Regions from separate parts of the Enterobacter sichuanensis genome, predicted to be linked through region 1. Evidence: predicted binding sites of a transcription regulator. Region 1 holds the regulator's gene; each other region holds the start of a gene.
What was found. The regulator PurR, encoded in region 1, represses purine synthesis genes. The targets are predictions, from matches to a motif close to CANGCAAACGTTTGCNTG.
Positions count from the first base shown of each region.

Region 2: a site for PurR is predicted at 5,582-5,599, ahead of tusA (sulfurtransferase TusA). Genes of this name have one in related genera too.
Region 3: a site for PurR is predicted at 6,633-6,650, ahead of carA (glutamine-hydrolyzing carbamoyl-phosphate synthase small subunit). Genes of this name have one in related genera too.

Region 1 covers NZ_CP027986.1:2,004,581-2,014,815, forward strand. Annotated here, with positions in the region: gene C1N69_RS09615 (riboflavin synthase subunit alpha) at 1-460, shown strand, start outside; gene cfa (cyclopropane fatty acyl phospholipid synthase) at 492-1,640, opposite strand; gene punC (purine nucleoside transporter PunC) at 1,938-3,137, opposite strand; gene punR (DNA-binding transcriptional activator PunR) at 3,253-4,164, shown strand; gene purR (HTH-type transcriptional repressor PurR) at 4,181-5,206, opposite strand; gene cydH (cytochrome bd-I oxidase subunit CydH) at 5,504-5,593, shown strand; gene C1N69_RS09645 (MFS transporter) at 5,757-6,923, shown strand; gene sodB (superoxide dismutase [Fe]) at 6,962-7,543, opposite strand; gene C1N69_RS09655 (C40 family peptidase) at 7,666-8,439, opposite strand; gene grxD (monothiol glutaredoxin 4) at 8,778-9,125, shown strand; gene rnt (ribonuclease T) at 9,169-9,819, opposite strand; gene gloA (lactoylglutathione lyase) at 9,916-10,235, opposite strand, start outside.
Region 2 covers NZ_CP027986.1:4,377,100-4,387,334, reverse strand. Annotated here, with positions in the region: gene arnT (lipid IV(A) 4-amino-4-deoxy-L-arabinosyltransferase) at 1-394, shown strand, start outside; gene arnE (4-amino-4-deoxy-L-arabinose-phosphoundecaprenol flippase subunit ArnE) at 391-729, shown strand; gene arnF (4-amino-4-deoxy-L-arabinose-phosphoundecaprenol flippase subunit ArnF) at 726-1,121, shown strand; gene acpT (4'-phosphopantetheinyl transferase AcpT) at 1,063-1,674, opposite strand; gene C1N69_RS21285 (AI-2E family transporter) at 1,779-2,828, opposite strand; gene C1N69_RS21280 (MFS transporter) at 2,974-4,191, shown strand; gene C1N69_RS21275 (DcrB family lipoprotein) at 4,196-4,753, opposite strand; gene C1N69_RS21270 (7-cyano-7-deazaguanine/7-aminomethyl-7-deazaguanine transporter) at 4,826-5,491, opposite strand; gene tusA (sulfurtransferase TusA) at 5,659-5,901, shown strand; partial or broken gene C1N69_RS21260 (IS481 family transposase) at 6,075-7,296, shown strand; gene yhgN (NAAT family transporter YhgN) at 7,331-7,924, opposite strand; gene asd (aspartate-semialdehyde dehydrogenase) at 8,102-9,205, shown strand; gene glgB (1,4-alpha-glucan branching enzyme) at 9,436-10,235, shown strand, end outside.
Region 3 covers NZ_CP027986.1:673,844-684,078, forward strand. Annotated here, with positions in the region: gene ribF (bifunctional riboflavin kinase/FAD synthetase) at 1-506, shown strand, start outside; gene ileS (isoleucine--tRNA ligase) at 552-3,368, shown strand; gene lspA (signal peptidase II) at 3,368-3,868, shown strand; gene fkpB (FKBP-type peptidyl-prolyl cis-trans isomerase) at 3,986-4,435, shown strand; gene ispH (4-hydroxy-3-methylbut-2-enyl diphosphate reductase) at 4,437-5,387, shown strand; gene dapB (4-hydroxy-tetrahydrodipicolinate reductase) at 5,593-6,414, shown strand; gene carA (glutamine-hydrolyzing carbamoyl-phosphate synthase small subunit) at 6,869-8,017, shown strand; gene carB (carbamoyl-phosphate synthase large subunit) at 8,036-10,235, shown strand, end outside.

The sequences.
Region 1 (10,235 bases):
TGATTTAATGAAAGAGACGCTGCGCATCACCAACCTGGGCGAGCTGGTGGTGGGAGATACCGTCAACGTTGAGCGGGCGGCGAAGTTCAGCGATGAGATTGGCGGCCATCTGATGTCGGGACACATCATGACCACCGCTGAAGTGGCGAAAATCGTGACCTCGGAAAATAACCGTCAAATCTGGTTTAAAATGCAGGATCCGTCATTAATGAAATACATCCTCTATAAAGGATTTATTGGCATTGATGGGATTAGTCTGACGGTGGGGGAAGTGACGCCAACGCGTTTTTGCGTGCATTTAATTCCTGAAACGCTGCAGCGCACCACGCTGGGGGCGAAAAAGCTGGGACAGCGCGTAAATATTGAAATCGATCCGCAAACCCAGGCGGTGGTCGATACAGTTGAGCGTGTACTGGCGGCAAAAGAAGCCGCAATAATAAAGGCGGCGGAAGAAGAATAAAAAATAACCCCGGCTGTCCGGGGTTATTTTTTTAGCGTGCGACACGTAATCCGTGTTCAATGCCACGGCTGAAAACAACCTGCCAGAGCTGAATATCCCGTGCGCGAAACGCGCCCGCGCAGGCATTCAGATAATAGCTAAACATCCGTTTGAATCGTTCAGAATAGTTGTCCGCAATCTCCGGCCACGCTTGCTGGAAACGTTCATGCCACGCCATCAACGTGGTGTCGTAATCCGCGCCAAAGTTGTGCCAGTCTTCCATCACGAAATGGGATTCACTGGCGTTGGCAATCTGGCGAACGGAGGGTAAACAGCCATTCGGAAAGATGTACTTGTTGATCCACGGGTCGACGTTATTGTCGGTCCGCTTAGAGCCGATGGTATGCAGCAGGAAGAGTCCGTCCGGTCGTAAATTACGGTCCACCACCTCAAAGTAGGTGTCGTAGTTTTTCGGTCCTACGTGCTCGAACATGCCCACGGAGACGATCCGGTCAAATTGTTCGTTCAGGTCACGGTAATCCTGCAGGCGGATATCCACATCGAGACCCTGGCAGCGTTCCCGGGCCATTTTTTGCTGCTCGGCCGAAATCGTCACGCCCACCACGCTGACGCCATAGTGCTTCGCCATAAACCAGGCCAGCCCACCCCAGCCGCAGCCGATATCCAGTACGCGCATACCGGGCTGTAACTGAAGCTTCTCGCTGATCAGACGCAGCTTGGCCTGCTGAGCCTCTTCAAGCGTCGTTGCCTCTTTCCAGTAGGCGCAGGAGTATTGCATGAAAGGGTCCAGCATACGGCTGAACAGATCGTTGCCCAGATCGTAATGCTCTTTGCCGACGATCCATGCGCGTTTTTTACTTTGCAGATTAAACAGTCGGGCAGAGGCAACACGCAGGGTGTCTTTGAGATTGCGGGGAAGTTGATTTTCCAGACCGGCGCGCAACACGCTGGCGAAAAAGATATCCAGCCGTTCACACTCCCACCAGCCGTCCATATAGCTTTCTCCCAGCCCTAACGATCCCTCGCGCAATACGCGTTTAAAAAAGTCGGGATGTTTGACCTGGGGATCGGATGGCGAAGATCCGTTAATAGTGATGCCTGCACGACCCAACAGTTCACTGACGATCCGGGACCAGTTGTCGTCCGGAACGCTGACTTCTTCTATACACGATGAACTCATAGCTTCTCCATCACCCTGATGTGATCAGAACCTTCAAACAGCGTAGACGCTTTTTTTGGTTTGTGAGAAATCTCACGGTAAATACCGCGAGGCTAGTATCCGACGTAGAACAGAGGAAGGGAGATAACCCTTGCCGAAATGCCTTCCATGGTAAAACGGGAGCACTCCGGCTCCCGTTAACGCATAATAATTATCGTATTTATCGAACCAAATTTAGTATAGGCCTCAAAATTTGGTGATTCAACAGAAAATTGTTAGCAACCTAATTACTGAAAATTAACATGATATCCGGCGCAATCAGGCATGTGAGGTTTCCACTCCAGCGCCGTTATCCTGCTCACGCTGGGCGGAGGCCTGCATGCGATAGCCCATCACCGCCAGCGCAACGGTTACCAGCATCACGCTGGTGGTCGTCAGCAGCGGCGTGGCAATCAGCGCAGAGACCACCAGGCTTGCCAGGAAGCACAGCCCCAGCTGCAGGGTGTTCTGCAGCGCGGCGGCGCGACCGGTCGCTTGTGGGAAGGGACGGAGCGCCTGCGCCACCACAATCGGGTAGATCGCCCCGTTCGCGACGGCCATGACACAGAAAGGCATCAAAATCTCTGCCAGGCCCGCACCCGGAATAAACCCAACGGCCCAGGTGCCAATAACGCTCAACGCATACAGCACCAGCAGCCATGGCAGCATCTGCTGACCTTCCCATTTCTGCAGCGCTGCGCGGCAGCCGTACCCGCCCACCAGGAACGCGATGGTTTGCGGAACATAGCTCAGCCCGATAGCCGCCGGGCTGTAGCCCATATCATGCAGAATAAACGGCGACCCGGTGAGCCACGCGAAGAAGCTGGCCGAGCAGGCGGCATAGATCAGGACATTACCGCGATACGCTTTGGCGCTCAGCAGGGTGGTGAAGGTGATCGGCTTTGCGTCAACATGTACGTCTTTTTTGTGCGCAGGCTTGAGGGCGAACGCCGGCAACATCAGTACCAGCGTGATGGCAAACAGCGTGGCAAAAATGGCCTGCCAGTCAAAGTGCGCAAGGATCCAGCTGCCCAGCAGCGGCGCGAGGGCAGGTGAGAGCCCCACCAGCGGCATAATGGTGGCGAAAATACGGTTTGTGCGGTTAGCCGGATAGTAGTCGGTGACCAGCGCCTGCCAGGTCACGGCCGCGGCACAGACCCCCACAGCCTGAATAAAGCGCAGCACCAGCAGCCAGGTGGCATCGCGGACCCAGAGCATCCCCAGACAGCCCACGGCAAAAATCGCCAGGCCCAGCAGTAATACCGGTTTACGACCAAAGCGATCCGAGAGCGGTCCCCAGAGCAGCTGTGCGAAAGCAAAACCGGCGAGGAACAAACTCAGGCTGGCGCTGATGGCCGCGGCAGGGGTTTGCAAATCTTCCTGCATCGCGGCAAAAGCCGGCAGGTACATATCGGTGGCCAAAAAGCCCAGCACGCTTAAGCCGCCAAGCCAGACTAAAAAACCTTTCCTGGGTTGCATTATTTTCTTCTCCTGAAGGAGGCAGGTGTACGTTGGCGCTGAGTGTATGTAGTGCAAAGCCGCTTGTGAAACGCTAATATTTGGCGGGTGCATTCAAATTTTTTGCAGGCAGAAAATGTGGTCAGATTATTCTCTTGAAGTGGTCGATGCTGTCGCGCGTAACGGCAGCTTTAGCGGTGCGGCGCAGGAGCTGCACCGCGTCCCGTCTGCTATCAGCTACACGGTGCGTCAGCTTGAGGAATGGCTGGCGGTTCCACTGTTTGAACGGCGCCATCGCGATGTGGAATTAACGCCCGCAGGGGCGTGGTTTTTGAAGGAAGGGCGTTCTGTTATCAAAAAAATGCAGATCACCCGCGAACAGTGCCAGCAGATCGCAAACGGCTGGCGGGGTCATCTTTCCATTGCGGTGGACAATATCGTTAAGCCGGAGCGCACCCGGCAGATGATCGTGGATTTCTATCGACATTTTTCCGATGTCGAACTGCGGGTCTCACAAGAGGTATTCAACGGCGTCTGGGATGCCCTGGCGGACGGAAGGGTGGAGATGGCGATAGGGGCCACACAGGCGATCCCGGTCGGGGGGCGTTACGCCTTCCGTGATATGGGGATGCTGAGCTGGAAATGCGTGGTGGCCAGCGATCACCCCCTGGCGGCGCTGGAAGGACGGCTGAGCGACGATACGCTGCGCAACTGGCCATCGCTGGTGCTGGAGGATACCTCCCGTTCATTACCCAAGCGCATCACCTGGCTGCTGGATAACCAGCGGCGCGTGGTGGCGCCTGACTGGGAATCGTCAGCAACGTGCCTCAGTGCCGGGCTGTGCGTCGCGATGGTGCCCGCTCATTTTGCGCGCCCCAGAATCGATACCGGAGAATGGGTAGAACTGACGCTGGAGAATCCCTTCCCGGATGCGGCCTGCTGCCTCACCTGGCAACAAAATGACGTCTCGCCCGCCATGGCCTGGCTGCTGGATTATCTGGGAGACAGCGAAACGCTAAACCGGGAATGGTTACGGGAGCCAGCATAGCTGGCCCCGTACAAAATTAACGACGATAGTCGCGGAACGGACCATCCGCAACGGAACGGCGTTCGATAAGACGCGGATGAACTTCAATGGACTGCGACTCTTCGCGCTTGTTGACGATCCTGTCCAACAGCATATTGAAAGCCGTTTCACCCAGTGAATCTTTCGGCTGGTGAATGGTGGTCAGCGCGGGGGTAAAGAAGCGCGCGTTACGCACGTTGTCATACCCGATCACCGAAATATCCTGCGGTACGCGCAGACCCAGTTCATCGGCCGCGCAAAGCGCGCCCATCGCCATGATGTCACCCCCGCAGAAAACAGCGGTTGGGCGGTGCTGCTGGGAGACAATCTGCTGCATCGCGCGGTAGCCTGATTCCGGCTCAAAGTCTCCCTGTACGATCCAGTTTTCCGGTACGGTGATCAGCGCTTCTTCCATCGCTTTCATAAAACCGGCCAGACGACCCGCGCCGGTATTGCGCTCCAGAGGGCCCGGGATCACGCCAATCTCACGGTGGCCGCGCTCGATCAGGTAACGACCGGCCATATAGCCGCCTTCAAAGGCGTTATCGATGACGGAATCGGTGAAATCCGCTCGCGCTTCACCCCAGTCCATCACCACCATGGGAATATGGCGATACTCTTCCAGCATCGACAGCACGGATTCCGGGTATTCGGAACACATTACCAGCAGGCCATCCACGCGCTTTTGCGCCATCATCGACAGGTAGGCGCGCTGTTTTTCAATGCTATTCCACGCGTTGCCCAGAATCAGGGTATAGCCTTTCTGGAAGCAGTTTTTCTCTACTGCCTCGATGATCTCGGCAAAATAGGCCGCTTCACTGCTGGTGGCCAGCAAGCCAATGGACTTGGTGTGATTCACCTTGAGGCTACGCGCAACCGCACTTGGTGAGTAGTGCAGCTCTTTGATTGCCGCCCAGACGGCGTTGCGCGTCTCTTCCGCCACAAAGCGGGTTTTGTTAATTACATGTGATACGGTTGTAGTGGAAACGTTTGCGCGTTTTGCTACGTCTTTAATTGTTGCCATTAAATGTCACTCCAGACCATATCCTAAGCTCCTGAAAAACTTGAAGGTAAACGTTTGCCTTCTCTCACCCTTATCACGCAATTTTGAATTGCGGCACGCCGGGAAAACGACACGGGACGTCAGGAGGGGGTCAATGGCCGGTACGCTAATAAATTTAGCGTGGAATTTTGTCCTATCTTGATGAAAAGGGGAAGAGGTAAAGTGGTTATCAGTTTAAATCCAGGAAGATTTTTGACGTAAACTGTGCAAAAATGAGCAGGCTCACTTTTCGTGGGGGGATTAAAAGGAGAAAAATTGATGAGTGCCGATCTGAAGTTTTCGCTGTTCACCACCCTTATTGTGCTGGCGCTGATTGTTGCCGCAGGCCTGACGGCGGCGCTGCACTGATTTACGCGCAGGGAGCGCACGCTCCCTGCGGCTGTTCCAGATTGTTACATCTACGGCAAAAATCTTTTGCCATTTTGTTAACTTCTCATTTTTTGTGATTGATGTCATGCTTTGCGCTTCTTTGTTCTGTGTCACCACATGACACGGCATCCGGAGTTGACGCATGAAAATCAATTTTCCCCTGCTGGCCCTGGCGATTGGCGCTTTTGGGATTGGCACCACTGAATTCTCCCCGATGGGGTTACTGCCTGTTATCGCCCGCGGCGTGGACGTCTCGATCCCTGCGGCAGGCATGTTAATCAGCGCTTATGCCATCGGCGTGATGGTAGGCGCCCCGCTGATGACGCTGCTGCTTTCACACCGCGCGCGTCGCAATGCGCTGATTTTCCTGATGGCGATCTTTACCCTGGGCAACGTGCTTTCCGCCATTTCGCCGGACTACACCACCCTGATGCTGTCACGCATTCTGACCAGCCTTAACCACGGCGCCTTCTTTGGGCTAGGGTCAGTTGTAGCGGCAAGCGTGGTGCCAAAACATAAGCAGGCGAGCGCCGTAGCCACCATGTTTATGGGGCTCACGATTGCCAACATTGGCGGCGTTCCTGCGGCTACCTGGCTGGGTGAAGTGATTGGCTGGCGAATGTCGTTCCTGGCGACGGCCGGGCTGGGCGTGGTCGCGATGGTGGCGTTATTCTTCTCTCTGCCAAAAGGCAGTGCTGGTGAACGTCCTGACGTGCGCAGGGAACTGTCGGTGCTGATGCGCCCGCAGGTGCTTTCCGCACTGCTGACCACCGTGCTGGGGGCAGGCGCGATGTTTACCCTCTACACCTATATTTCACCGGTGCTGCATGACATCACCCACGCGACGCCCCTCTTTATTACCGCAATGCTGGTGCTGATTGGCGTGGGCTTCTCGATTGGCAACTATCTGGGTGGTAAATTTGCCGACCGTTCCGTGAGCGGGACGCTGAAGGGCTTCTTAACCCTGCTGATCGTCATCATGATTGCTATTCCGTGGCTGGCACGTAATGAGTTTGGGGCGGCCGTTGCGATGGTCGTCTGGGGCGCTGCCACCTTTGCCGTGGTACCACCGCTGCAGATGCGCGTGATGCGCGTCGCCCATGAAGCGCCGGGCCTTTCATCCTCAGTCAATATTGGTGCCTTCAACCTGGGCAATGCGCTGGGGGCGGCAGCCGGAGGGGCGGTGATTTCGGGTGGTCTGGGCTACAGCTTTGTGCCGGTGATGGGGGCGATTATTGCCGCGCTCGGCCTGCTGCTGGTAATGATGTCGGGTCGTAAACAGCCAGAAGCAGCCTGCGCTGCAGAGTAAATAAAAAACGCAGAAGGGGAGCCCCTTCTGCGTCTTGCTTACGCGGCGAAGTTCTTCGCCACAAACTCCCAGTTAACCAGTGCCCAGAAGTGCTCCAGGTAGTTCGGACGCGCGTTACGGTAATCAATGTAGTAAGCGTGTTCCCAGACGTCCACGGTCATCAGCGGTTTAGCGCTGGTGGTCAGCGGAGTGCCCGCGTTAGAGGTGGAAACGATAGCCAGTTTGCCATCAGCCTCTTTGACCAGCCACGTCCAGCCAGAACCGAAGTTCTTGATGGCGGCATCGGTGAACTTCGCTTTGAAATCTGCAAAGCTGCCGAAAGTGGCGTTAATGGCGGCAGCCAGTTCACCAGCCGGTTCGCCACCCGCATTCGGCGCCAGGCAATGCCAGTAGAAGGTGTGGTTCCACACCTGGGCCGCGTTGTTAAATACGCCACCCTCTGAGCTGCGGACAATCTCTTCCAGCGTTTTGCCTTCGTAATCGGTGCCCTTGATCAGATTGTTCAGGTTGGTGACGTAGGTCTGGTGATGTTTGCCGTAATGATATTCCAGGGTTTCCGCAGAAATATGCGGTGCCAGGGCGTCTTTTGCATACGGTAGTGCAGGTAATTCGAACGACATTGCTTCTCTCCTTATTGTATTTTGCGTTGCCAATAACCACACAGACAACAGGGACAGGATAGCAAATTGAAAGGCTATGCAAAAGAGGAACTTACCCTGCCACAGATGTGGCAGGGCAGGGGTTAGCGAATGGTTTTCGGCGTCATGACGCGACGGGCGCCGACGTAGTGGCGAACCCAGTAGTCTTCACTGAGAGAGGTGATCTGAATATCCTGGCCACTACGCGGCGACTGGATGAATTTGCCGTTGCCAACATAAACACCGACGTGGTCAGCGGTGCCGCGGCCCTGAGTGCGGAAGAACACCAGATCGCCGTTTTCCAGCTCACCACGGTTAACCGGGGAGGCATCGCGCAGGTGGTACATCTCATTGGCGGTACGGGGAATACGGAACTTGACCAGATCTTTATAGGCGTAATAGACGAGGCCGCTGCAGTCAAAACCGGTACGTGGCGACGTGCCACCCCAGCGATAAGGTTTGCCAATTTGCCCCATCAGTTTGTTCATTGCGGTTTTTTGCGCTTTCTGAACACGCACTTTATGCACTTCCGCTAATTTCGTGACCTTTGTACATTTCGCTTTGTGGCCTTTACGCGTGATGCACTTTTCAGTAACGAGGTTAGCGGCGGTCTGTGTGGCTTTACTTTTGGCGGTGCGGGCAGTGCGGGAAGAGGTTGTTTTCGTCTTGCTGGAAGCGGTCTGTTTCGTGTGAGTCGGTGTTTTTTTCTTGTCGTTCTTAGCGGTGGTTTTTTTCTTACGTTCTGTGGTTTTCACCAGATGGTTTTTTTGTACAGCAGAATGCCGCGCCTGCTGAGAGGCGTTTGCCACTGGCGTGAAAGTGAGTGATGTAAACAGTAAAGCACAGAGCGTGATCGAGATTTTATTTATCCGCGCCACTGGGCAGTCCCCTGATATATGCAGGTCATCAATAATACCCGCGTGTGATTTACAAAGCCCGTCGATTCTAATCCATAAAAACAGAGAATGTTAATAGCATTTTTTACTCTCCAGGCCTGTTTCGTTAGCAAGTGCAAAAAAATTCATCGTTCTGTCGCACATTTGTCCGTCCCCTAAGCAAAACCCTGACGGCCGAAGGGGTAAACACCATTTGGAATGCAACTTTTCGTGACTCAGGGTACAATGTATAAACGTGACAAAAATGTTATTTTCCGATGCCAGTCTGACCCGCTACAATGTCAGACGAATGCCGTAACAGAAGTTTAAGGAAGCAAGACATGAGCACCACTATTGAAAAAATCCAGCGCCAGATCGCTGAAAACCCGATTCTGCTGTATATGAAAGGTTCTCCGAAGCTGCCAAGCTGCGGCTTCTCCGCGCAAGCGGTTCAGGCGCTGTCCGCCTGTGGTGAGCGTTTTGCTTACGTTGATATCCTGCAGAACCCGGACATCCGCGCTGAGCTGCCAAAATACGCTAACTGGCCGACTTTCCCGCAGCTGTGGGTAGACGGTGAACTGGTTGGCGGTTGCGATATCCTGATCGAAATGTATCAGCGCGGCGAACTGCAGCAGCTGATCAAAGAGACGGCGGCTAAGTACAAAACTGAAGAGCCTGACGCGGAGTAATTTTCTGCGTAAATAAAAAAGCGACCTTAAGAGGTCGCTTTTTTTATTCTTCGCTGTCGCCCATCGGCAGCGGCCAGCCGCCCAGACGCTTCCAGCGGTTGACGATCTCACAGAACAACTCTGCGGTGCGCTCCGTGTCATACAGAGCGGAATGGGCCTGCGTGCCGTCAAACGCTATACCTGCCGTGATACAGGCCTTTGATAACACCGTTTGTCCCAACGCCAGGCCGCTCAGTGCGGCGGTGTCGAAGGTCACAAAGGGATGGAAAGGGTTTCGTTTGAGCGAAGCACGTTCTGCGGCGGCCATGGTAAAGCTGTGATCGAAGGTGGCGTTGTGGGCCACCATGATGGCGCGGCTGCAGTTGCTCTCTTTCATGCCTTTACGCACCATTTTGAATATGGCGTGCAGCGCATCATATTCACTGACGGCACCGCGCAATGGGTTATGCGGATCGATACCGTTAAACGCCAGTGCTTCCGGCTGTAAATTTGCCCCTTCGAAAGGCTCTACGTGGAAATGCAGCGTGGTGTCTGGTGTAAGCCAGCCCTGTTCATCCATCTTCAGCGTGATGGCGGCAATCTCGAGCAGCGCATCGGTTTTAGCGTTAAATCCGGCTGTTTCTACATCAATGACAACGGGATAAAAACCACGAAAACGGTCGCACAGACCGCTAAATTGAGCGTTATCGGACATCAGGGTCTCTTACATGGGGAAAAAAGCAGTGCGCATTATGGCAAATTTTGGCAGGGGATGCAGTAAAACTACGGGCGCATGTTGCGCCCTGAGGGATCAGTTGCCCAGACCGCGACCGGCGTCTTTGGCTTCAATCAGCTCGATTTTGTAACCGTCCGGATCTTCCACAAACGCAATCACGGTGGTGCCGCCTTTTACCGGGCCCGCTTCGCGCGTGACGTTACCGCCGTTGCTGCGAATGCGTTCACAGGCTTCGGCCGCGTTGTCCACTTCCAGTGCGATATGACCATAGGCCGTGCCCAGCTCATAGCTGTCTACGCCCCAGTTATAGGTCAGTTCGATAACCGCTTCATCCGTTTCCGGGCCGTAACCCACAAACGCCAGCGAGTATTTGTATTCCGGGTTTTCGCTGGTGC
Region 2 (10,235 bases), 2.3 Mb from region 1:
GATTGGTTTTGCCATTCCTAACCTGGTGGTGGATTCCAAACAGCCGCAGTCGCTGGTCGATACCGTGCGCGAGCCGTTGCAGAACAGCCGGTTTGTGCTGGCCAACAATGTTGGCGTGGCCGCCGGCCTGGCGTGGGAGCTGAAGCGTAATGACATCACCCTGTTTGGTCAGAGTGGCGAGCTTCGCTACGGGCTGGATTATCCCGATGTGAACGATCGTTTTGTCGGCAAAGATGACTTCGCGCAGTGGCTGGCGGCGCATCGTCAGCAGGGACGCGTATCGCTGGTTATCCTGCTGTCAAAACGCGATGACCTTGCCCGGGCGAATCTGCCCGAGCCTGACAGCCTCTATATCCAGGGCCGTCTGGCCTACCTGCAGTATCTGCCGAAATGATGATCTGGATCTGGCTGATACTGGCAAGCGTGCTCAGCTGTGCGGGGCAGTTGTGTCAGAAGCAAGCCACTCGTCCGGCGAAAGCCGGGCGGCGTGGGGCGCATATCGCGCTGTGGCTTGGTCTGGCAATGCTGATGCTGGGCTGCGGGATGCTGGTCTGGCTGGTGGTGCTGCAACGCCTGCCCGTCGGCATTGCCTATCCGATGCTGAGCCTCAATTTTGTCTGGGTGACGCTGGCGGCGAAGGTCGTCTGGCGTGAGCACGTCGCGTCACACCACTGGCTGGGGGTGGGATTCATCATCATGGGGATTATTATCCTGGGAGGGAGCCTGTGAAAGGGGCGTTGTGGGCGTTATGTAGCGTGCTGTTAGTCAGCGCCGCGCAGCTGCTGCTGCGAAGCGCCATGCAGGCGCTTCCCTCTGTAGGCGAGGCGTTCGCATTTCTCCAGGCCCTCTGGCATTTCTCGTCCGGTACCGGTGCGCTGCTGCTGGGGTTAACGGGGTATGTCGCCTCTATGGGCTGCTGGTATCTGGCGCTGCACCGTATGGCGCTCAGCAAAGCGTATGCCTTACTGAGCCTCAGCTATATCCTGGTGTGGGGCGCGGCGATCCTGTTGCCCGGCTGGGACGAACATTTTTCCTGGCGTGGGCTGGCGGGTGTCGGGTTGATTATACTGGGCGTACTGGTGATATTTCGGCCAGCGCATCGTGGATCAAACCGGCCCTGAGCTCAAAGGGCGTTGCGGTGCAGACCGCGAGACTGAGCGAGTCTACCCGGCAGTGGCTCACCGAGTGGAACGCGCTGGCGGTACTGTCAATGCTGACCATTTGCCAGGCGTGACCGCCGCGCTGTTTAACAATCGCTTCTTTTCGCGTCCAGATGCGCCAGAATGCCGTAAGCTGGCTCTCTGGCGTCTCCTTTTCCAGTTCATCGTGCTCGGCGTTACTGAAGAGGGCATTGGCGAGCGTGCGCCAGTTGTCCTGCGGGCGAATATGTTCCAGCGAACATCCCACGCTGCCTTCATCGCTGATAATTAATGCAATATCGTCCTGAGAGTGGCTAAGGCTGAACCACAGCGGGTAGTCGTCCGCAAAAAGGGGCTTCCCCTGTTCGTTGTGGATAATCTCCGGGAGCGGCTTCGGAGCCAGCAGACGCGAAAGCAGCCCGCGACCCGCCAGCCAGCGCGCGCGCCGGGCGCCTTCGGGCGCGTGTTCACAGAGTGCTTCAGCCCAGCGATCGGTGCTCAGCGAAGAGATCTTTCCCAGAAAAACCTGGTACATATAACGTCTGGCCTTCAGTCAAAACAGAGAGAGCCGCAAAGTTGCGCGGCGAAACCATTACTATAATCCATTGACCCCAGGAATGGCTAACCAGACGAGAGCGCTTACCCGGGCAACCGGCTTTTCGGTCGTCCCGGCCCAAGCAGAATGGCCAGCTTGCTGCCGCCTTTGGTGGTCTCCATCCAGATCTTACACACGCTGGTGAGCGGGACCGACAGCAGCATCCCGACCGGACCCAGCAGCCATCCCCAAATCAGTAAAGATAGGAACACGACCAGCGTCGACATTCCCAGCCGGTGGCCCATCATGCGCGGCTCAAGAATATTGCCCAGCACCATGTGCACCACGAGGAACAGCGCCCCCACCAGCATGCACTCGTAGAAGCCATTAAACAGAAACGCCTGAATCATCGGCGGTACGGCAGAGAGCACCGCGCCAATATTAGGCACGTAGTTCAGCAGAAAGGCCAGAACGCCCCACATCAGCGCGAACTGCACGTCCATCAGCATCAGCCCCAGCCAGACAATGATCCCGGTCCATACGCTCAGCAGCGTTTTCAGCGCCAGATATTTGGAGACGCCCTTCAGCGCCCGGTGTAAGCCGGCAATGTGGATCTGGGGATTATTCAGCGCAAAGCGCAGCTTATAGGGGACGTGGCGCACTTCGAACAGCATAAACACCACCGTCATGACCAGCAGCAGAATGCTGGCCATCGCCCCGGAGAGGCCCGTCATTAACGTGGTGGCGTAGGTCATGACTTTCTCTGAATCCATCCTGCGCAGCATCCGTTCGGGTGAGATATGTAGATTCAGAAAGGGGACCATCTCCTGCAGCGCCACGATCTTCCGCGTCAGCTCTTTGTTGTACTGCGGCAGCATCGTGGAGAACTCGCTCAGGGAGGCCGCCAGCACGCCGAAAAGCGCCGTCAGGGCAATCAGCATCACAATAACCACGATGGTAATAGCCACCGGGCGGCTGACGCCCCGGCGTAAAAACCAGGTCACCAGCGGGTTAAGCACGATGGCAAAAAAGAGCGCCAGCAGGAGCTGGACAATAATGTCGGCGGCGGCATGGATACCCGCAAGGATAACCACCAGACAGGCGAGTTTTAATAAGATATGGAGTCCAGCTTTGTCGGACGGATTAGGGGTCATGCGTGTTCCTTTATGTGGTTGCCCGTTAAGTGTAGTGCGCGGGATCCGCCTCGTCTGGCACCGTTAATCTGAAAAGTCGCTGCTGATTTTCTGTTGGCGTCGTGGTAATAGTGAAACACTGTTGCAAAATTCCAGGTAAAACCCCATGCCCGAACCTGCCGCTGAACCGGTGCTAAGCGGACTGCGCCTCAATCTGCGCATCGTGTCCGTCGTGATTTTTAACTTTGCCAGCTATTTGACCATCGGCCTGCCGCTGGCGGTCTTGCCGGGCTATGTCCATGACGTTATGGGCTTCAGCGCATTCTGGGCGGGGCTGGTGATTAGCCTGCAGTATTTCGCCACGCTCCTGAGCCGCCCGCATGCCGGACGCTACGCGGACCTGTTCGGTCCAAAAAGCATCGTGGTTGTCGGGTTGTGTGGCTGTTTCCTGAGTGGGCTGAGCTACCTGCTGGCTGCCACAACCAGCCACTGGCCGCAGGTCAGTCTGGCATTGCTCTGCCTGGGCCGCGTCATCCTCGGCATTGGGCAAAGCCTGGCGGGAACCGGGTCAACGCTGTGGGGCGTGGGGGTGGTCGGTGCGCCGCACATTGGACGGGTGATCTCCTGGAACGGCATTGTCACCTACGGCGCAATGGCGCTGGGCGCCCCGCTTGGGGTGATGTGTTATGCGTATGGCGGTCTCTACGGGCTGGCGGGCACCATCATGCTGGTCGCGCTGGTGGCGGTCCTCTTTGCCCTGCCGCGCCCGAAAGTCAAAGCCAGCAAAGGTAAACCACTGCCGTTCCGGGCGGTGCTCGGGCGGGTCTGGCCATACGGGATGGCGCTGGCGCTGGCGACCACCGGTTTCGGGGTCATCGCCACCTTCATTACCCTGTTTTACGATGCCAAAGGCTGGGACGGTGCCGCCTTTGCGTTAACCCTGTTCAGCTGTGCGTTTGTGGGCGCGCGGTTACTTTTCCCTAACGGTATCAACCGTCTGGGCGGGCTGAACGTGGCGATGATCTGCTTTGCGGTGGAGATGGTTGGCCTGCTGTTGACCGGCATAGCCATGGCGCCATGGATCGCGAAAGTGGGCGTCTTCCTCGCGGGGGCGGGCTTTTCACTGGTCTTCCCGGCACTGGGCGTGGTGGCGGTTAAAGCCGTGCCGCCGCAGAATCAGGGGGCGGCGCTGGCGACCTATACGGTATTTATGGATATGTCATTAGGTATTACCGGCCCGCTGGCGGGTCTGGTGATGGCCTGGGCAGGCGTACCGGTTATCTATCTGGCCGCGGCGGGTCTGGTGGTGATTGCCTTGATGCTGACATGGCGGCTAAAAAAATGGCCCCCGGTGCAGGCACCGGAGGCCATGTCATCATCGTGAAGCGTTACTGGATCACGATGGTGTTAATGATGTTTTCCGCAGCCGTTTGCGCTTTCTGCTGATCTTCCGCTGGCAGGGTGATCTGCAGGGTCAGCAGTTTGTTATCGACCTTGCCCAGCACAACAGAAGAGTAAGCGGTCTGGCCTTTTGCAGAGATGATGCTGTCCAGTTGCTGCAGCGTGTGGCCTTTCAGTTCGATGGACTTGTTGGTGACCACCTGCAACTGCGGATCGCGGCTGCGCTGCTGATCTTCCAGGCGTTTGGACAGGACGGCCAGGTCTTCGCTGGTGTCGTCGCCCACAATCACAATGACCGCTTTCTGACCGGTTGCGTCGGAGTAAACGTGCATATTGTTCGCCTGCGTACCCAGCTTGCCGCTCTGGTCAGTCATATCGGCTGGCAGAGAGAAACTGAGTTTGCCATCCATCAGACTCACCGGCTGACCGGTTGCGTTGCTCTCAGCGGATGCACCCTGAGCAGGCGTTTTCGTGTCGCTGTTATCACAGGCTGCAAGACCCACAACCAGCAGGCCAATCCCGACATATTTAACCAGATTGCGCATTGACTTCTTCCTTTCGATAAACGGCCATAACGGCTCATTCGCTCATCTTATCACAACTGATAAAGCGAACCTTTAACCAGCCTGTAATGCTGTGATTTCAGATTTATCTGCCAGCCTTTTCAGCAGCATATTCAACAGGACGCCGTACATGGGCAGGAAGAAGACAATGCTGATGAGCACCTTGAAGCAGTAGTCCACCAGGGCGATCTCCATCCAGTGTTCGGCCATAAACGCATCCGGACTGTGCCAGAAAGCGATGAAGAAGAACGCCAGCGTATCGCTGACATTGCCGAACAGCGTCGAGGCGGTGGGGGCCATCCACCAGCGATGATTCTGACGCAGGCGATTAAACACATGCACGTCGAGGATCTGCCCCAGCGCATAAGCCATAAAGCTGGCGGTGGCGATGCGGGCGACAAACAGGTTGAAGTGGGTCAACGCCTCAAAGCCCTGCCAGCTTCCCATATAGAACAGGGAGGAAATCACGTACGAGATAAACAGCGCCGGAAGCATGACGGCAAAAATAATGCGTCGGGCCAGCGGTGCGCCAAAAATACGTACGGTTAAATCCGTGGCGAGGAAAATAAACGGAAAACTGAACGCGCCCCAGGTGGTGTGAAAACCAAAAATGGCGATCGTGAGCTGCACCAGATAGTTGCTGGAGGTGATCACCAGCAAATGGAAAAGTGAAAGCCAGAACAACGCTTTTACGCGCTGTGATTCAGAAAACTGCGTCATATTGTGACCTTTTTATACGTTGGGGTGAGGGAACCCAATAAAAACCGCAGAATGATACTGCTTTGGCAGGACATTGCAATGGTTAGTTTTTACGCAATCGTTAACCTGGTTTGCATTGACTGCCACGGGGCGTAAACTACAGCCGTTTTTACCTGACCGAGAAGATCATGACCGACCTGTTTTCCAGCCCAGACCACACTCTTGACGCCCAGGGCCTTCGCTGCCCGGAACCGGTAATGATGGTACGTAAAACCGTGCGCAACATGCAGACCGGAGAAACGCTGCTGATCATCGCCGACGATCCGGCAACGACCCGCGATATCCCCGGGTTTTGTACCTTTATGGAGCATGAGCTGGTGGCACAGCAGACTGAGGCGCTACCGTACCGGTATTTGATTCGTAAGGGTTAAGTTTTGTAGGCCGGGTAAGGCGAAGCCGCCACCCGGCAAAAAAGGCCTCTGCGGCCTGATGCCCTCACCCCGGCCCTCTCCCACTGTACGGTCCGGGGACATAGTGAACGCTTGTTCGGGGACATGGTAGACACTTACAACTAAGGCATAAGAACCCGTTTATGGAGTCGCTTATGCCCTGGGATGCGAGAGATACCATGTCATTACGTACCGAGTTTGTTTTGTTCGCCTCGCAGGACGGGGCGAATATCCGTTCCCTCTGCCGTCGCTTCGGCATTTCACCTGCCACCGGCTACAAGTGGCTTCGTCGCTGGGCGGAGGAAGGGGCCTCCGGCCTTCAGGACCGCCCGCGCATGCCGCACCATTCCCCGAACCGCTCATCTGACGACATCACTGCCCTGCTGCGCATGGCCCATGACCGTCATCAACGCTGGGGAGCCCGCAAGATTAAGCGCTGGCTGGAAGACCAGGGGCACACCATGCCCGCCTTCAGCACCGTTCATACCCTGATGGCCCGTCACGGCCTGCTGCCGGGCACTTCACCGGGCATTCCCGCCACGGGACGGTTCGAACATGACGCGCCCAACCGGCTCTGGCAGATGGATTTTAAGGGCCACTTTCCCTTTGGCGGTGGCCGCTGCCATCCGCTCACTTTGCTGGACGACCACTCCCGTTTTTCCCTGTGCCTGGTGCACTGTAACGATGAACGTCGAGAGACCGTGCAGCAGCAGCTGGTCAGCGTGTTTGAACGCTACGGCCTGCCGGACAGGATGACGATGGATAACGGCTCACCGTGGGAGACACCACCGGCACCTGGACGGCGCTGGAGCTGTGGCTGATGCGCCAGGGTATCCGGGTGGGGCACTCCCGGCCGTATCATCCGCAGACGCAGGGCAAGCTGGAGCGTTTTCACCGCAGCCTGAAGGCGGAAGTGCTGCAGGGGAAGTGGTTCGCGGACAGCGGTGAACTGCAGCGCGCCTTCGACCACTGGCGGACGGTCTATAACCTTGAACGCCCGCATGAGGCGCTGGATATGGCGGTACCGGGCTCGCGGTATCAGCCGTCATCGCGACGGTACAGCGGCAACACAACGCCCCCGGAATACGACGAGGGGGTGATGGTCAGGAAAGTGGATATCAGCGGAAAGCTGAGCGTGAAAGGGGTGAGTCTGAGCGCGGGTAAAGCGTTCAGGGGAGAGCGGGTCGGACTGAAGGAAACGCAGGAGGATGGCTGCTATGAAGTGTGGTGGTACAGCACGAAAGTGGGGGTGATCGACCTGAAGAAAAAGTCGATCACCATGGGTAAAGGATGTTAAAAAGTGTTCACCATGTCCCCGAACACCTGTCTACCATGTCCCCGGACTGTACACCCACGGGGAGAGGGAGCAAACACTAAAAACGGCAATCTTTGATTGCCGTTTTGCGTTTACCTAGCCTTTCATCCACGTCCGGATCCCGTCCAGGAACATCTGCGTTGCCATCATCACCAGAATCAACCCCATCAGACGCTCCAGCGCGTTCACCCCTTTCTCGCCCAGCAGGCGCAGGAACAGCGACGACTGCAGCAGGATAATAAATGTCCCGCCCCAGGCGATCAGTAAAGCAATCACCAGATGGCTCATCTGATTGGGATACTGATGCGACAGCAGCATCAGCGTGGCCAGAATGGTCGGTCCGGCAACGAGGGGGATCGCCAGCGGCACAATAAACGGCTCTTCACCGGCGGGCAGGCCGCTGCTGCTGCCTTCCGCGCTCGGGAAAATCATCTTAATCGCAATCAGGAACAGAATAATCCCGCCGGAAATCGAAACGGTTTCGGCGCGCAGGTTCAGGAACGCGAGGATCTTTTCACCGGCAAACAGGAAGATAAACATCACCAGCAGGGCGATGAGCAGCTCGCGGATCATGATCGCGCGGCGGCGCTTCGGCTCGGTATGCTTTAGCACCGACATGAAGATCGGCAGGTTTCCCAGCGGATCCATTATCAGGATCAATAAAACCGCGGCGGAAATGATTTCACTCATGTAAATTATCCCTGAAACTCTCTATGGTTATTATGATGATTAGCTCTTTTTCTGATAGCCGGGCAATCATCGATTAATTTCGCTTGCGACTTTGGCAGCATTTTGTAATGTGAAGCATATCCCAGTTCAATACTGGCTTGCACAATCAGCACACACCCCTTGCAGGAAAAAAATGCTATGAAAAACGTTGGTTTTATCGGCTGGCGCGGTATGGTCGGCTCTGTACTCATGCAACGCATGGTTGAAGAGCGCGATTTCGACGCCATCCGCCCGGTCTTCTTCTCCACTTCCCAGCTTGGCCAGGCTGCGCCGTCCTTTGGTGGTTCCACCGGTACGTTGCAGGATGCTTACGATCTGGAAGCGCTGAAGGCACTCGACATTATTGTGACGTGCCAGGGCGGCGATTATACCAACGAAATTTATCCGAAGCTGCGTGAAAGCGGCTGGCAGGGCTACTGGATTGACGCGGCCTCGTCGCTTCGCATGAAAGATGATGCCATTATCATCCTCGACCCGGTTAACCAGGACGTGATCACCGAGGGGCTGAACAAGGGCGTGAAAACCTTTGTCGGCGGTAACTGTACCGTCAGCCTGATGCTGATGTCCCTCGGCGGCCTGTTCGCGCAGGACCTGGTGGAGTGGGTCTCCGTGGCGACCTACCAGGCGGCGTCCGGCGGCGGCGCGCGTCATATGCGTGAGCTGCTGACCCAGATGGGCCAGTTGCATAATAGCGTCGCGACCGAGCTGGCCAACCCGGCGTCTGCGATCCTTGATATCGAGCGTAAAGTCACCCAGCTGACCCGCAGCGGCGAGCTGCCGGTGGATAACTTTGGCGTACCGCTGGCCGGTGGCCTGATCCCGTGGATCGACAAACAGCTGGATAACGGCCAGACCCGCGAAGAGTGGAAGGGCCAGGCCGAGACCAACAAAATCCTCAATACCGCGAACACCATTCCGGTTGACGGTCTGTGCGTGCGTATCGGCGCGCTGCGCTGCCACAGCCAGGCCTTCACCATTAAACTGAAAAAAGATGTGTCTATTCCGACCGTGGAAGAGCTGCTGGCCGCGCACAACCCGTGGGCGAAAGTGGTGCCAAACGATCGCGATATCACCATGCGTGAACTGACCCCAGCAGCCGTAACCGGCACGCTAACCACGCCGGTTGGCCGTCTGCGTAAGCTGAACATGGGGCCGGAGTATCTCTCCGCGTTCACCGTGGGTGACCAGCTGCTGTGGGGTGCCGCCGAGCCGCTGCGCCGTATGCTGCGCCAGCTGGCGTAATAATTTGTTAACTACCGGGGGTGATTTTCACCCCCTTTTTTTGCGTACTACAGGGAGTAAAACGCAGATGTCTTATTTTTTATCAGGAGTCATGTAGAGCGTTGGCTATGCTTTAAGGAAGAGTCATTTCTTACCTGAGGTTAGGACGGGCTGACAGGATGCTCGTTCAGGTCACATTAAAGTCGTCCCGGGCGCTAAAAAGGACGACATAAAAAAACAGGATGAATACCATGTCCGATCGTATTTCGAGAGACGTGATTAATGCGCTTATTGCGGGTCATTTTGCCGACCCCTTTTCTGTGCTAGGGATGCACCGTACTGAGGCCGGGCTCGAAGTCCGTGCATTGTTACCGGATGCGACGGAAGTCTGGGTGATTGAACCCAAAACCGGCCGCAAGGTGGGTAATCTGGAATGCCTCGATTCGCGTGGCTTCTTCTCAGGCGTCATGCCTCGTCGTAAAAACCCCTTTCGTTACCAGCTCGCCGTCATTTGGCACGGCCAGCAAAACCTGATTGACGACCCCTATAGCTTTGGCCCGCTCTTAAAAGAGATGGACGCCTGGCTGCTGTCCGAAGGGACCCATCTGCGTCCTTATGAAACGCTGGGTGCCCATGCGGATACGATGGATGGGATCACCGGCACGCGGTTTGCCGTGTGGGCACCCAATGCCCAGCGGGTCTCCGTGGTGGGGCAGTTCAACTACTGGGACGGGCGTCGTCACCCGATGCGCCTGCGCCGGGAAACCGGCATCTGGGAGCTGTTTATCCCCGGGGCGCACAACGGGCAGCTCTATAAGTTCGAGATGATCGATGCCAACGGCAAGCTGCGCATTAAATCCGACCCTTACGCCTTTGAAGCGCAGATGCGCCCGGACACCGCCTCGCTGATCTGCGGCCTGCCGGAGAAAGTTGTGCAGACCGAGGAGCGCAAACAGGCCAACCGATTCGATGCGCCGATCTCCGTCTATGAGGTGCATCTCGGCTCCTGGCGTCGCCACACGGATAACAACTTCTGGCTGAGCTACCGCGA
Region 3 (10,235 bases), 1.3 Mb from region 1:
AGGCTGGTCTGGAGTACGGTTTTGACGTCACCAGTGCGATGACCTTCTGTGAAGGCGGCGTTCGCGTCAGCAGCACGGCGGTACGTCAGGCGCTGGCCGATGATGAACTGGGGACGGCAGAAACCCTGCTTGGGCATCCGTTCACTATTTCCGGTCGCGTCGTCCATGGCGATGCTCTCGGCCGCACCATTGGTTTCCCGACGGCGAATATACCGCTACGCCGTCAGGTTTCCCCGGTCAAAGGGGTCTATGCGGTGGAAGTGGCAGGACTGGGCGATAAGCCGTTTTACGGTGTCGCCAACATTGGCACGCGTCCGACCGTCGCCGGTGTGCGTCAACAGCTAGAAGTGCACCTGCTGGACGTTGTAATGGACCTTTATGGTCGCCATATAGATGTGATACTGCGTAAAAAAATACGCAACGAGCAGCGATTTGGTTCGCTGGATGAACTCAAAGCGCAAATTGCGCGAGATGAATTGACGGCCCGCGAGTTTTTTGGGCTTTAGAACCGGCTTAACTGCCTACGTGATAAATACGGAACCGAGAATCTGATGAGTGACTATAAATCAACCCTGAATTTGCCGGAAACAGGGTTCCCGATGCGCGGCGATCTCGCCAAGCGTGAACCGGGAATGCTGGCGCGTTGGACTGATGATGACCTGTACGGCATCATTCGTGCAGCCAAAAAAGGCAAAAAAACCTTCATTCTGCATGATGGCCCTCCCTATGCGAATGGCAGCATTCATATTGGTCACTCGGTTAACAAGATTCTGAAAGACATTATCGTGAAGTCGAAAGGCCTCGCGGGATATGACTCGCCATACGTTCCGGGCTGGGACTGCCACGGTCTGCCAATCGAACTGAAAGTGGAGCAGGAATTCGGTAAGCCAGGTGAGAAATTCACCGCCGCTGAGTTCCGTGCAAAATGCCGCGAATACGCCGCTACGCAGGTTGAAGGTCAGCGCACGGATTTCATCCGTCTGGGCGTGCTGGGCGACTGGTCGCACCCCTACCTGACCATGGACTTCAAAACCGAAGCCAACATCATCCGTGCGCTGGGCAAAATCATCGGTAATGGCCACCTGCACAAAGGCGCTAAGCCTGTACACTGGTGTGTGGATTGCCGTTCTGCGCTGGCAGAAGCGGAAGTGGAGTATTACGACAAAACCTCTCCGTCTATCGACGTGGCGTTCCACGCCGTTGATCAGGATGCGGTGAAAGCCAAATTTGGCGTCTCCTCCGTTAATGGCCCGATCTCACTGGTGATCTGGACCACTACCCCGTGGACCCTGCCAGCAAACCGTGCGATCTCCCTGTCCGGTGAGTTTGACTACGCGCTGGTGCAGGTTGACGGTCAGGCGGTTATCCTGGCAAAAGATCTGGTCGAGAGCGTGCTGAAACGCGCGAATATCACCGACTACACCGTGCTGGGCACCGTGAAAGGCGACGCGCTTGAGCTGATGCGTTTTAAACACCCGTTCCTGGACTTTGATGTGCCAGCGATCCTGGGCGACCACGTCACGCTGGAAGCCGGTACCGGTGCGGTCCATACCGCCGGTGGCCACGGTCCTGACGACTACAACATCAGCCTGAAATACGGTCTGGAAATCGCTAACCCGGTGGGCCCGGATGGTTCTTACCTGCCTGGCACTTACCCGGCGCTGGACGGTATCAACGTCTTTAAAGCTAACGACATTATCGTTGATATGCTGCGCACCAGCGGCGCGCTGCTGCACGTTGAGAAAATGCAGCACAGCTATCCGTGCTGCTGGCGTCACAAGACGCCGATCATCTTCCGTGCGACCCCACAATGGTTCATCAGCATGGATCAGAAAGGCCTGCGCGCGCAGTCTCTGAAAGAGATCAAAGGCGTGCAGTGGATCCCAGACTGGGGCCAGGCGCGTATCGAATCCATGGTTGCTAACCGCCCTGACTGGTGTATCTCCCGTCAGCGTACCTGGGGCGTGCCGATGTCGCTGTTCGTGCATAAAGAGACGCAGGAACTGCATCCGAACACCCTGGAACTGATGGAAGAAGTGGCGAAGCGCGTCGAAGTTGACGGCATTCAGGCATGGTGGGACCTCGACGCCCGCGACATCCTGGGCGCTGACGCCGACAACTACGAGAAAGTGCCGGATACCCTGGATGTATGGTTCGACTCCGGATCCACTCACTCTTCCGTGGTTGACGTGCGTCCTGAGTTTGCCGGTCACGCCGCCGATATGTATCTGGAAGGTTCTGACCAACACCGTGGCTGGTTCATGTCATCCCTGATGATCTCCACCGCCATGAAAGGAAAAGCGCCTTACCGTCAGGTACTCACCCACGGCTTCACCGTGGATGGTCAGGGCCGTAAGATGTCCAAATCTATCGGCAACACCGTGTCTCCGCAGGATGTGATGAACAAGCTGGGCGCAGACATTCTGCGTCTGTGGGTGGCTTCCACCGACTACACCGGCGAAATGGCGGTGTCTGACGAGATCCTGAAACGTGCCGCAGACAGCTATCGTCGTATCCGTAACACCGCGCGCTTCCTGCTGGCGAACCTGAACGGGTTTGATCCGGCTAAAGACATGGTGAAACCGGAAGAGATGGTGGTGCTGGACCGCTGGGCGGTAGGCTGCGCGAAAGCGGCGCAGGACGATATCCTGAAAGCCTATGAATCTTACGACTTCCATGAAGTGGTGCAGCGTCTGATGCGCTTCTGCTCCATCGAGATGGGTTCGTTCTACCTCGACATCATCAAAGACCGTCAGTACACCGCGAAAGCGGACAGCGTGGCGCGTCGTAGCTGCCAGACCGCGTTGTTCCACATCGCAGAAGCGCTGGTGCGCTGGATGGCGCCGATCATGTCCTTCACCGCGGATGAAATCTGGGGTTATCTGCCAGGCGACCGTGAGAAGTATGTCTTCACCGGCGAGTGGTACGAAGGTCTGTTCGACCTCTCCAGCACCGAAGCGATGAACGATGCCTTCTGGGACGATCTGCTGAAAGTGCGTGGTGAAGTGAACAAGGTGATTGAGCAGGCGCGTGCTGACAAGAAAGTCGGTGGCTCTCTGGAAGCGGCAGTGACCCTGTACGCCGAACCTGAGCTGGCGGCGAAACTGACGGCGCTGGGCGATGAATTGCGATTTGTCCTGTTGACCTCAGGCGCGCAAGTTGCGGATTATGCCGAAGCTACTGCTGATGCTCAGCAGAGCGAACTGCTCAAGGGACTGAAAGTCGCGCTGAGCAAAGCCGACGGTGAGAAATGCCCGCGTTGCTGGCATTACACTACCGATGTTGGCCAGGTGGCGGAACACGCAGACATCTGCGGACGCTGTGTAAGCAACGTCGCCGGTGACGGCGAAAAACGTAAGTTTGCCTGATGAGTAAAACTCTCTGTTCAACAGGACTGCGCTGGCTGTGGCTGGTTGTGGTGGTGCTGATTATTGATCTGGGCAGCAAATTCCTGATCCTCCAGAATTTTGCTCTGGGGGATACGGTTTCGCTGTTCCCGTCGCTTAACCTGCACTACGCACGTAACTATGGTGCGGCGTTTAGTTTCCTTGCTGACAGCGGTGGCTGGCAGCGCTGGTTCTTTGCAGGTATTGCAATCGGTATCTGTGTGGTGCTAACGCTGCTGATGTACCGTTCGAAAGCGACGCAAAAGCTGAACAACATCGCCTACGCGCTGATTATTGGCGGCGCGTTAGGTAACCTGTTTGACCGCCTGTGGCACGGCTTTGTGGTCGATATGATCGACTTCTACGTCGGCGACTGGCACTTCGCGACCTTTAACCTCGCCGACAGCGCAATTTGTATCGGTGCGGCGTTAATCGTGCTGGAAGGTTTCTTACCGAAACCGACCGCGAAAGAGCAGGCGTAACAAAACCAGCCGGGTGACGCGTAGCGATCCCGGCCTACCGAATATGCCGACACTTGTAGGCCGGGTAAGCGAAGCGCCACCCGGCACACAGGTGAGACAACATAAAGAGCAATGTGCATGTCTAAATCCGTACAGAGCAACAGCGCGGTTCTCGTTCACTTCACGCTGAAACTGGATGACGGCTCCACGGCTGAATCCACCCGCAATAATGGCAAACCGGCCCTGTTTCGTCTTGGCGATACCTCCCTGTCTGAAGGACTTGAACAGCAGCTTCTGGGCCTTAAAGAGGGGGAGAAAAAAGCCTTTTCGCTTGAGCCGGATGCGGCGTTTGGCGTGCCAAGCCCGGATCTGATCCAGTACTTCTCCCGTCGTGAGTTTATGGACGCGGGGGAACCTGAAATCGGGGCGATTATGCTCTTTACCGCTATGGACGGCAGCGAAATGCCTGGCGTGATCCGCGAAATCAACGGCGACTCTGTTACCGTTGATTTCAACCATCCGCTTGCCGGGCGCACTGTCCATTTTGATATTGAAGTGCTGGAGATTGATCCGGTACTGGAGGCCTGAAATGCAGATCCTGTTGGCTAACCCGCGCGGCTTCTGCGCCGGTGTAGACCGCGCTATCAGCATTGTTGAAAACGCGCTGGAGATTTACGGCGCGCCGATTTACGTGCGTCACGAAGTGGTGCACAACCGCTACGTGGTCGATAGTCTGCGCGAGCGCGGTGCTATATTTATCGAGCAGATCAGCGAAGTGCCGGACGGTGCCATCCTGATTTTCTCTGCGCATGGTGTCTCTCAGGCGGTACGTAACGAAGCGAAAAGCCGCGATTTGACGGTGTTTGACGCCACCTGTCCGTTGGTTACGAAAGTGCATATGGAAGTGGCACGTGCCAGCCGTCGTGGTGAAGAGTCGATTCTGATTGGCCATGCGGGTCACCCGGAAGTCGAAGGCACCATGGGCCAGTACAGTAACCCGGAAGGGGGCATGTATCTGGTTGAATCGCCAGAAGATGTGCTTACGCTGAACGTGAAAAATGAAGCCCGTCTGTCGTTCATGACCCAGACAACACTCTCTGTAGACGATACCTCTGACGTGATTGACGCCCTGCGCCAGCGTTTCCCGAAGATCGTCGGTCCGCGTAAGGATGACATCTGCTACGCGACCACGAACCGTCAGGAAGCGGTGCGTGCCCTGGCTGAACAGGCGGATGTGGTGCTGGTGGTCGGCTCGAAAAACTCCTCTAACTCCAACCGCCTGGCCGAACTGGCGCAACGGATGGGGAAAACGGCTTTCCTGATTGATGACGCGACGGATATTCAGGAAGCGTGGGTTAAAAACGCGACCTGTGTCGGCGTGACGGCCGGCGCATCTGCGCCGGATATTCTGGTACAGAACGTCATTGCCCGTCTGCAGGAGCTGGGCGGTGGCGAAGCGGTGCCGCTGGAAGGACGTGAAGAGAACATTGTTTTTGAAGTCCCGAAAGAACTGAGAATCGATGCCCGGGAAGTCGAATAATCCCTTTTCTGATGAAAGGCCAGCACCTCCTGTGCTGGCCTTTTTTTTACCCGTTACTTTATCGTGACGACAAAATCATGTCTTTTACTGATATTTAAGTCGGTTTCACGTTAAATTCTAATTATTGGTGTTTTCAGTTGGCAGTGCTCAGAAAGGCTGGTTAATCTGAAAACGGTTTACATCATTTTAACGTAAGAGAATAACTATGCATGATGCACAGATCCGTGTCGCCATTGCGGGCGCGGGTGGACGTATGGGTCGTCAGTTGATTCAGGCGGCACTTCAGATGGAGGGTGTCGCCCTTGGCGCAGCGCTGGAGCGTGACGGTTCATCGCTTCTGGGGACCGATGCTGGCGAGCTGGCGGGCGCGGGCAGGACGGGCGTCACCGTACAGAGCAGTCTGGATGCGGTAAAAGAGGACTTCGATGTCTTTATCGATTTTACCCGCCCGGAAGGGACGCTCACGCATCTGGCGTTTTGCCGTCAGCACGGCAAAGGGATGGTGATCGGCACCACCGGTTTTGACGATGCGGGTAAGCAGGCTATCCAGGATGCATCAAAAGAGATTGCGATTGTCTTCGCCGCAAACTTTAGCGTGGGCGTTAATGTCATGCTTAAGCTGCTGGAGAAGGCTGCGAAAGTCATGGGTGACTACACCGACATTGAGATCGTTGAAGCTCACCACCGCTACAAAGTGGATGCGCCATCAGGCACGGCGCTGGCGATGGGTGAAGCGATTGCCCATGCACTCGATAAAGATTTAAAAGACTGCGCGGTCTATACCCGCGAAGGTCACACCGGTGAACGCGTGCCTGGCACGATTGGCTTCGCCACGGTCCGTGCGGGTGACATCGTCGGCGAACACACCGCGATGTTCGCCGATATTGGCGAACGTGTAGAAATCACGCATAAAGCTTCCAGCCGAATGACGTTCGCCAATGGTGCCGTACGCTCCGCTTTGTGGCTAAAAAACAAAGAGAAGGGACTTTTTGATATGAGAGATGTCCTGGATCTCAATAATTTGTAAATGTTATTACCCATCGTGATGTGGTTATTGCAGTCGTAATTCATTGATTGCATAGGGCAATATTTTATTGCCCTTTTATTTTTGCCTGTACATTACGTTTTCTTCCTTAAGGCTCTAAAAATCTGTCTATTCTTCTGATTTTTCGTTACTAAAATGTAAATTTTGACCATTTGGTCCACTTTATCATGTTCCATCTCGCGGTTTTTTATTAAACCAGCCGCGCAAGCGTTTTCTGCAGTGATTTACCTGATCTTTTTGTCGCTTAAGCTGCATTCCGCCTTTCAGGCCTGCAAAAGAGTAAACAAAATATCCGTTTTAAGTTGACTTTTACCGACCAAATCTCCAGAATGCCGCCGTTTGCCAAAAATCCGCTGGCAACACATTTGCATTGATCCATGACATGGTTATGAATTAATATGCAAATAAAGTGAGTGAATATTCTCTGGAGGGTGTTTTGATTAAGTCAGCGCTATTGGTTCTGGAAGACGGAACCCAGTTTATCGGTCGGGCCATAGGGGCAACGGGTTCGGCGGTTGGGGAAGTCGTTTTCAATACTTCAATGACCGGTTATCAAGAAATCCTCACTGATCCTTCCTATTCTCGCCAAATCGTTACTCTTACTTATCCTCATATCGGCAATGTCGGCACCAATGCGGCTGACGAAGAGTCCTCTCAGGTACATGCGCAAGGTCTGGTCATTCGTGACCTGCCGCTGATTGCCAGCAACTTCCGCAACACTGAAGACCTCTCTTCTTACCTGAAGCGCCATAACATCGTGGCGATTGCCGATATTGATACCCGTAAGTTAACGCGTCTGCTGCGCGAGAAGGGTGCACAAAACGGCTGCATCATCGCAGGGGATAACCTGGATGCGGCTCTGGCGCTGGAAAAAGCGAAAGCCTTCCCGGGCCTGAACGGCATGGACCTGGCAAAAGAAGTGACCACAGCTGAAGCCTACAGCTGGACGCAGGGGAGCTGGACGCTCGAAGGCGACCTGCCGGAAGCGAAAAAAGAGAGCGAGCTGCCGTTCCACGTGGTGGCTTACGATTTCGGCGCCAAGCGCAACATCCTGCGCATGCTGGTTGACCGCGGCTGCCGCCTGACGGTGGTGCCGGCGAAAACGTCCGCTGAAGAGGTGCTGAAAATGAATCCGGACGGCATCTTCCTCTCTAACGGCCCTGGCGACCCGGCACCTTGTGACTACGCCATCAATGCCATCAAGTCCTTCCTGGAGACAGACATCCCGGTATTCGGTATCTGCCTCGGCCATCAGCTGCTGGCGCTGGCGAGCGGTGCGAACACCATCAAGATGAAGTTCGGTCACCACGGTGGTAACCACCCGGTGAAAGACATTGATAACAACACGGTGATGATTACCGCTCAGAACCACGGTTTCGCCGTCGATGAAGCGTCGATGCCGGCTAACCTGCGCGTGACTCATAAGTCACTGTTCGATGGCACCCTGCAGGGTATCCATCGCACCGATAAGCCAGCGTTCAGCTTCCAGGGCCACCCGGAAGCCAGTCCGGGCCCACACGATGCCGCGCCGCTGTTCGATCACTTCATCGAACTTATCGAGCAATACCGTAAGACCGCTAAATAATCAGGAGCCGAGAAGACAATGCCAAAACGTACAGACATAAAAAGCATCCTGATCCTTGGCGCTGGCCCGATCGTCATCGGCCAGGCCTGTGAATTCGACTACTCCGGTGCGCAGGCGTGTAAAGCCCTGCGAGAAGAGGGTTACCGCGTTATCCTGGTGAACTCGAACCCGGCCACCATCATGACCGACCCGGAAATGGCGGATGCAACCTACATCGAGCCGATTCACTGGGAAGTGGTACGTAAAATTATTGAAAAAGAGCGCCCGGATGCGGTGCTGCCAACCATGGGTGGCCAGACGGCGCTGAACTGTGCGCTGGAGCTGGAGCGTCAGGGCGTGCTGGCCGAGTTCGGTGTAACCATGATTGGCGCGACCGCCGACGCGATTGATAAAGCCGAAGATCGTCGCCGTTTCGACGTGGCGATGAAGAAAATCGGCCTCGACACCGCGCGTTCCGGTATTGCTCACAATATGGAAGAGGCGCTGGCCGTCGCGGCTGAAGTGGGTTATCCGTGCATCATCCGTCCATCCTTCACCATGGGTGGCACCGGCGGCGGTATCGCCTACAACCGCGAAGAGTTCGAAGAGATTTGCGAACGCGGTCTGGATCTCTCTCCAACCAAAGAGCTGCTGATTGATGAATCGCTGATTGGCTGGAAAGAGTACGAGATGGAAGTGGTGCGTGATAAAAACGACAACTGCATCATCGTCTGCTCCATCGAAAACTTCGATGCGATGGGGATCCACACCGGTGACTCCATCACCGTTGCGCCAGCCCAGACGCTGACCGATAAAGAGTATCAGATCATGCGTAACGCCTCGATGGCGGTACTGCGTGAAATCGGCGTGGAAACCGGCGGCTCAAACGTGCAGTTCTCGGTGAACCCGAAAACCGGCCGTCTGATCGTTATCGAAATGAACCCGCGCGTGTCCCGTTCTTCCGCGCTGGCCTCCAAAGCGACCGGCTTCCCGATTGCCAAAGTAGCAGCGAAGCTGGCGGTGGGGTATACCCTTGACGAGCTGATGAACGACATCACCGGTGGCCGCACGCCTGCGTCCTTCGAACCGTCCATCGACTACGTTGTAACCAAAATTCCTCGCTTCAACTTCGAGAAATTCGCCGGCGCGAACGACCGTCTGACCACTCAGATGAAATCTGTCGGTGAAGTGATGGCGATTGGCCGCACGCAGCAGGAGTCCCTGCAGAAAGCGCTGCGCGGCCTGGAAGTGGGTGCGACCGGTTTCGATCCGAAAGTGAGCCTGGACGACCCGGAAGCACTGACCAAAATCCGCCGCGAGCTGAAAGACGCGGGCGCTGAGCGTATCTGGTACATCGCCGATGCCTTCCGTGCAGGCCTCTCCGTCGACGGCGTATTCAACCTGACCAACATTGACCGCTGGTTCCTGGTGCAGATTGAAGAGCTGGTACGTCTCGAAGAGAAAGTAGCAGAGCTGGGTATTAACGGTCTGGATGCGGACTTCCTGCGCATGCTGAAGCGTAAAGGCTTCGCCGATGCGCGCCTGGCGAAACTGGCGGGCGTACGTGAAGCGGAAATCCGCAAGCTGCGTGATCAGTATGACCTGCATCCGGTCTACAAGCGAGTGGATACCTGTGCGGCGGAATTCTCGACCGACACCGCGTACATGTACTCCACCTATGAAGACGAGTGCGAAGCGAACCCGTCCGTTGACCGTGACAAGATTATGGTGCTGGGCGGTGGTCCAAACCGTATCGGCCAGGGCATCGAGTTCGACTACTGCTGCGTGCACGCTTCGCTGGCGCTGCGCGAAGACGGTTATGAGACCATCATGGTCAACTGTAACCCGGAAACGGTCTCTACCGACTATGACACTTCTGATCGCCTCTACTTCGAGCCCGTTACCCTGGAAGACGTGCTGGAAATCGTGCGTATCGAGAAGCCAAAAGGCGTTATCGTGCAGTACGGTGGCCAGACCCCACTGAAGCTGGCGCGTGCCCTGGAAGCCGCTGGCGTACCGGTTATCGGTACCAGCCCGGACGCGATTGACCGTGCGGAAGACCGCGAGCGTTTCCAGCAGGCGGTTGATCGTCTGAAGCTGAAGCAGCCGGCGAACGCCACCGTAACGGCCATTGAACAGGCTGTTGAGAAGGCGAAAGAGATTGGCTATCCGCTGGTGGTACGTCCTTCCTACGTACTGGGCGGCCGCGCGATGGAAATCGTCTATGACGAAGCAGACC